Linked DNA regions of Tunturibacter psychrotolerans. The protein of the gene in region 1 interacts with the protein of each later gene in a pairwise test. Links are inferred from orthologs where the notes say so. Each region holds a gene or a part of one and is shown on either strand. Other genes may lie near its edges. The genes, in order: pheT and secD.

The links.
Region 2: the proteins of pheT (region 1) and secD interact in binary tests that used the Escherichia coli proteins (3 or more experiments, as listed by UniProt). The link is inferred for Tunturibacter psychrotolerans from one-to-one orthologs.

What each region holds. Positions count from the first base shown.
Region 1 is NZ_CP132942.1:21,391-24,570, forward strand. What follows is about bases 221-3,175. They hold pheT (phenylalanine--tRNA ligase subunit beta), read right to left. Parts: upstream 2,808-3,175; coding sequence 633-2,807; downstream 221-632. Other genes in these bases: RBB77_RS00095 (hypothetical protein), read right to left, coding at 221-380; RBB77_RS00105 (hypothetical protein), read left to right, coding at 3,003-3,175. Outside these bases: RBB77_RS00090 (cell division protein ZapA), read right to left, coding at 1-90; more of RBB77_RS00095, read right to left, coding at 111-220; more of RBB77_RS00105, read left to right, coding at 3,176-3,180.
Region 2 is NZ_CP132942.1:558,564-561,701, reverse strand. The notes cover bases 123-3,035. They hold secD (protein translocase subunit SecD), read left to right. Parts: upstream 123-731; coding sequence 732-2,339; downstream 2,340-3,035. Other genes in these bases: secF (protein translocase subunit SecF), read left to right, coding at 2,392-3,035; yajC (preprotein translocase subunit YajC), read left to right, coding at 276-587. Also shown: RBB77_RS02155 (MmcQ/YjbR family DNA-binding protein), read left to right, coding at 1-101; more of secF, read left to right, coding at 3,036-3,138. UniProt on the Escherichia coli protein: Part of the Sec protein translocase complex. Interacts with the SecYEG preprotein conducting channel. SecDF uses the proton motive force (PMF) to complete protein translocation after the ATP-dependent function of SecA.

The DNA.
Region 1 (3,180 bases):
GACGGCGATGGACTGGTTCTGCGTGGGCTCGGCGGCCGCCGGAGTGGTTGCCTGCGGGGCTTCGAGGGTCTGGTCTGCAGTCTGGGCCATCGGGTCTCCTTCGGGTGAAGTTAGAGCAGTTCGTCCATCTGCTGGAGCATCTTTTCGACGCGCTGGCGGACGGCTTCACGCTCTTTAGTGAGGGTGGTGAGTTCGGATTCGACCATGGTGGAGAGGGTTTGCTGCTCAGTGAGCTGGGCCCGGAGGTTGGCTACTTCGGCTTCTGCGGTGGCGCGGGCTTCGCGCTCGCGCTTGACGACTTCGACGGCACGGAGGACTTTTTGTTCGAGGGCCTGGAACTCGTCGGCACTGATGCTGGGGGAGATGGTGGAGGAGCTCATATTGATTTCAGTATAGACGCGGAAGACGTGGATTTTTGCTGGGGAAAAGTGGGGTGGAATCTATTTGGGTGCGTGTTTTGCGCGGATTAAATTTTGATTGTGGTGGAGTGGCTGTTATTTGAAGGGGTTTCGCGATTTTATGTGGTTTTGATGTGGTGAATTTGTGGTGTGGTTGTGGTGATTTGCGTGCTGGATGTGGTGTTTTGGCGGTGATGTTTTCGATCGCCAAAAAATACGCCACTGTTTTGAGAATTATTTTGAGGCTTCGTTTGCGCCGTCGCGAATGGTGCCGCCGAGTGCGGTGAGGGTGGCGATGATGCGGGACCACCAGTCGGTGAGCTCTTCGTCGCGGAGGGTGCGGTCGTTGGATTGGAAGACGGTGCGGAGGAGGAGCGAGTAGACACCGGGAAATTTCTTCTGGTCGCGAAAGACTTCGACGGGCTTGAGGCTTTGGAGTTCGGGGATCGCTAGTGCGTGGATGGCGGAGGAGACCGCTTGCCACTGAGTGGCGTCGGGGAAGACGAAGGAGAAGTCGCGCTCGACGGCCTGGTAGCGGGAGAGATCGTGGGCGGTGATCTTCCTGAGGGGGAGCTCGTAGAGGACGGCGAGGTCGAGTTGCGCGAGGTAGACGGGTTGGCGGAGTTTGCGGGCCTCTTTTTGCGTCTGGGTGAGTTCGCCGAAGTGGGCGATGGGTTGGTTGTTCAAGAGCGCTGTTGCGCTGCGGCCGGGTTGTAGCCAGGCTGGGGCTTCGGGGGTGAAGGTGAGTGCGTTGGGGCCGCCGGGCAGGGCGAAGAGGGTGAGGAGAGACTCGATGGCGCCCTTGAGCTCGAAGAAGGGAGCGTCTTCGGCGGAGTAGAGGTTGGAGTATTTTGCGGCGGCGGTGGTGAGGCCGAGGGAGAGTTGCGGGGTCTCGTGGACGTCGGAGATGAAGGTGCCGTCGGGGGGGATGGTGCCGGTGAAGATCTGGCCTTGTTCGAAGAGGCGTACTTCGCGGACGTCTCGGTTGAGGTTGTGCGCGAGCATGGTGACCATGCCGGGGATGAGCGAGGGGCGCAGGAGAGAAGCCTCTTCGGAGAGTGGATTCTCCATGGGGACGGTTCCCTTCCCCTGAGTCTTGGTTTCGTTGCTCTGAGGGTAGAAGAGATCGGAGTCGGGTTGGCCAGCGAAGGTGCTGGAGACGGATTCGCTGAAGCCGAGGGCGAGGAGACGACTGCGGACGGCGGCTTCTTTCGCTTGCGTGGGTTGCGTGATGACGATGCCCGGGGCGGGGAGGGTGTTGGCGAAGCGGTTGTAGCCGTAGACGCGGGCGACTTCTTCGATGAGGTCGATCTCGCGTTCGAGGTCGAGACGCCAGGATGGGAGCTTGGTTGCGTAGACGGCTTGATCCTGACGGAGGCCGTGGAGGAGGAGTTCGCAGCCTAGCGAAGTTAAGTACTGGGCGACGATCTCGGAGGTGATGCCGGCGGGGTCGAGGGTGGTGCCGAGGTGGCGTTTGACCTGGGCGACGGAGAGTTCGATGGGAGGACGCGAGGCGGTGCGGGCTTCTACGTCTGGATCGATGAGGTCGATGAGTTCGCCTTCGAGTTTGCCTCCATGCTGGAGGATGATTTGCGCGACGAGGGCGTTGGCCACCGGGGCAGTGTTGAAGTCGGCGCCGCGCTCGAAGCGGTGGGAGGCGTCGGTGTGTAGGCCGTGGCGGCGGGAGGAGCGGCGGACGCTGGCGGCGTCGAACCATGCGGCTTCGATGAGGATGTTTTTGGTTTCGGGGGTGATCATGGAGTCCCAACCACCCATGACTCCGGCTAGTGCGAGGGCGTTCTTTTCGTCGGCTACGACGAGGTCGTCGGCTTCGAGGGTGCGGTCGGTGCCGTCGAGGAGTTTTAACTTTTCTCCTTTGTGGGCGAGGCGGACGACGATGCCGCCTTCGATCTTGTCGAGGTCGAAGGCGTGGGTGGGATGGCCCATGCCGTGGAGAACGAAGTTGCTTGCGTCGACGGCGTTGGAGATTTGTTTTTGGCTGAGGAGGGTGAAGTACTCTGCGACTTTGCCTGTGCTGGGGGCGATGGTTACGTTGCGGACTACTTGCGCGGTGAAGCGGCCGCAGAGGCCTTTGGCTTCGGGGGCGATGCGGACGGGGAAGGGCTCGTCGACGAGACTGCCGATGGGGAGCTTGGTGTTGAGGGGCGCGAGGGGCAGGTTGTAGATGGTGGCGGCCTCGCGGGCGATGCCGTAGTGGTTCATGGCGTCGACGCGGTTGGTGGTGATGTCCATCTCGTAGAGGTGGCCGTTGGCTTTTCCATTCGTGGCGCCGAGCGCGTGGATGCCTTCTACGGCGATGCCGCGGAGAGTGAGATCTTCGGCGAGCTTGTGATCATCGACCGGGATGTTGGGGACGTAGGTGCGCAGCCAAGCGGTGAGAATATTCATGATGGACGGCTTCTAGTCTAAATGTTTTGACCCCTCACCTATTGAGCACAGAGAAACGTTCTCATGCTTTGATTTTCTGCTAACGGCTCATGCTGCCGAGTTTGGAGCAAACCGAAGAAAAACCATGCTGCCAGTGAGAAGAGACGGACAAAAAAAACTCCTGTTTTGGGTCCGAGTGGGAGCACAATGACGGGTATGAGAACACTCACGCTAAGCACGCTGCCGTGGAAGCGACTGCTGGTGTGGGGGATCTTTGGGTTTTCGTTTGCGATGATTCCACTCGTCTTTGCACTAACCGGGGATGACTTGCACCAAACGTCGGCCGGGTTTCGTGAGGTGGTCGACCGAGGGGATGTTTATTTGATCTGTGTGG
Region 2 (3,138 bases), 540 kb from region 1 along the record:
GGGGGCGGATGGGAATGACTCGGGTGAAGCTGGATGCTGTCAGCGCGGATGTGTTGGAAGGGGCGTTGAAGATGGCCTGGAAGCGACGCTTGGCCAAGTGAGGACTGGGGCGCTCGCCTTGACAGGGGGTGTCGGTTACGCGATGCTTAGGGGCTAGGCACTCTTTTTCCGGAGTAAGCGAAGTTGCGTCCAGTTGAGCGCGCTTGCCTGTTGTTTTGCGGTCGGCTGCTGCCTGGGCCAGAGATGATTGAGTTGTTGAACGGAGCTTTGATTTGATGTTTGCAATGTGGTTGCAGCTTGCGGCGGGCGGACTGGGTAATCTTGGCAGTCTCGCACTGCCGATCCTGTTCTTTGTGGTGCTTTATTTTTTGATGATCGCGCCGAACCAGAGGAAGCAGAAAAAGTGGCAGGAGATGCTGGGGCAGTTGAAGACCGGCGACCGCGTGACCACCAATGGCGGTATTCGCGGTACGGTGCTGTCCGTGAAGGACGATGTGGTTATCCTGCGGGTTCAGCCGGATGGGGTGAAGCTTGAGTTCGTCAAGAGCGCGATTGCGGCGGTGACGACGGACGAACAGGCTGCCTGAGAAGAAGACTTCAAAATAAGCTGTAACAAATATTTAGATGTAGGCACGTTGAGATTGAACCGTTAACAACGGACGAGGAAGAAACAAGGATAGCGGCGGCGGGACTGAAGCTGGGCACTGCGGCTGCACCCTTCAATAAAGATCATGGGCAAGAATCTGGCCGGTAAATCGGCATTCATCGTTGCGGTACTGGTGATCTTCTGCTTCGGCATCGTGGGCATTCCACATGGCGGGCTCACGCAGTCGATCAAAGATCGTATCCACCTGGGGCTCGACCTTAAGGGCGGGACACACCTTGTGCTCGAAGTACATGTGGCTGAGGCAGTTGCTTCGGCTACGGATCGGGATGTGGCGAGGCTTGAGGCCGATCTGCAGAAGGCCGGAGTGACCGGTGCGACTGTGGGTAAGACGGATCCGTCGCGGCCGCAGACAATTATCGTTTCGGGGATTCCTGCTGCGAAGCTGAGCGACGCACGCGGTGTGCTGCAGGGCAGCGACTACGGGAACTACGATGTGGTGACTACTGCCGATGGAAACTCAACGCTGACGATGAAGTTGGGTGCGGTGCGTGACCTGGAGACGAGGACGCTGGATACGTCGATCGAGACGATCCGCGAGCGCATCGACAAACTGGGCGTCAGTGAGCCGGTGATTCAGAAGTATGGGCTAGGCGAGAACCAGATTCTGGTGGAGCTGCCGGGTGTCGATGATCCGGCGCGAGTGGAAGAGATTATTCAGTCGACCGCTAAGCTGTCGATCCACGCGGTCACCGGTGGCCCTTACGAGACGGATCAGTCTGCGTTGGCGGCGAATAACGGGATAATTCCTCCCGACTCGATGCTGGTGCACGGTACGGGTTCGGCGGGCGCGCCGGATCAGATCTGGTTGCTGAAGCGAGTGAGCGAAGTGGAAGGAACGGACTTCCGCGATGCGCAGCCGGGACAGGATCAGAACGGACGGCCGAATATCCGCTTCAACCTGACAACTGAGGCTGGGAATCGGTTCTATAACTACACGCAGGCGCATACGGCGTCGAGCGCAACGCCGGGTTCGATGGCGATTGTGTTGGATAACAAGGTTCGCGAGGTCGCAGGGATTCAGTCGGCGATCCGCGATAGTGGCGAGATTACCGGTGCGTTTACGCAGCAGCAGGCGAACGACCTTTCTCTGATGTTGCGCACGGGGGCGCTGCCGGCTTCGATCTCTTACCTTGAGACACGGACGGTTGGGCCGAGCCTGGGTGCCGCTTCGATTCATCAGGGCATCGTCGCGGCGATTGCCGGCATGCTGGCCGTCATGATCTTCATGCTGATTTACTACCGTGGGGCGGGGATTAACGCTGATCTGGCGCTGATTCTTAACCTGGTGATCCTGCTTGGGTTCATGGGATATACCGGATCGACGTTGACGCTGCCAGGAATTGCAGGCGTGATCCTGACCATTGGTATGGGCGTGGACTCGAATGTGCTGATCTTCGAGCGCATCCGTGAAGAGCTTAGGGCCGGCAAAACGGCAGCGGCGGCTGTGCAGCAGGGGTTTGCGCATGCGTGGGTGACGATCATCGATACCCACGTGACGACGATTGTTTCGGCGATGATCCTGTTCCTGTTTGGTTCGGGTCCGGTGCGCGGGTTCGCGATAACGCTGGCCTTCGGTCTATTCGCCAACCTGTTTACCGCGGTGCTGGTGTCGCGTGTGATCTTCGACGCAATCCTTCAGAAGAAGGAACGCGGCGCTGCGCTGTCTATTTAGATTTTCAAGAGATTGCGGAAGCCTTTGGAGGCGCCGCTGAGGGTTCAAAAGCGTGGAACTGTTTCGTACAACGAATATCGATTGGCTCGGGAAGAAGTGGTTCTTCCTTGGGTTTTCCCTGATTTTTTCTGTTCTCGGAGTGTTGAGCATACTGTTCTGGCATCACATTCCACTGGGCGTCGACTTTAAAGGCGGGACCCAGGTGCGGGTGGCGTTCGACAAGGCGCCGAATGAGGATCATATTCGCCAGGCGATGGATCGCGCGGGTGTTCATGATGCGAGGATCCAGCGTGTGAGCGATCCCAGTGGACACGCGGCAAACAAGGTGATTATCGCTTTGCCTGAATCGACGGCGACCGATCAGTCGCACGATGCAGGACGGCAGAGTGTGGAGAGCGCTCTGAATGCCAACTATCATGATTCCCGCTTTACCGTGGAGCAGGTTGAGATTGTTGGTCCTACGGCAGGTAAGCAGCTACAGAAGCAGGCTTGGCTTGCGACGCTGTACTCGCTGATTGGAATGCTGATCTATCTCTGGTTCCGGTTTGAGCTGATTTATGGTGTTGCGGCGGTCGTGGCGGTGTTTCACGACACGCTGATCACCGTGGGTGCGTTCAGTTTGACGAACCAGGAGATAACCCTTACGGTTATTGCTGCCATCCTAACCCTGATTGGTTATTCGATGAACGACACCATCGTCGTCTTCGATCGTATCCGCGAGAATCTGGCGCTGTCGCGGAGAGAGTCGTTGCATGATGTCGTCAATCGGAGCATCAATCAGACGCTGAGTCGAACGGTG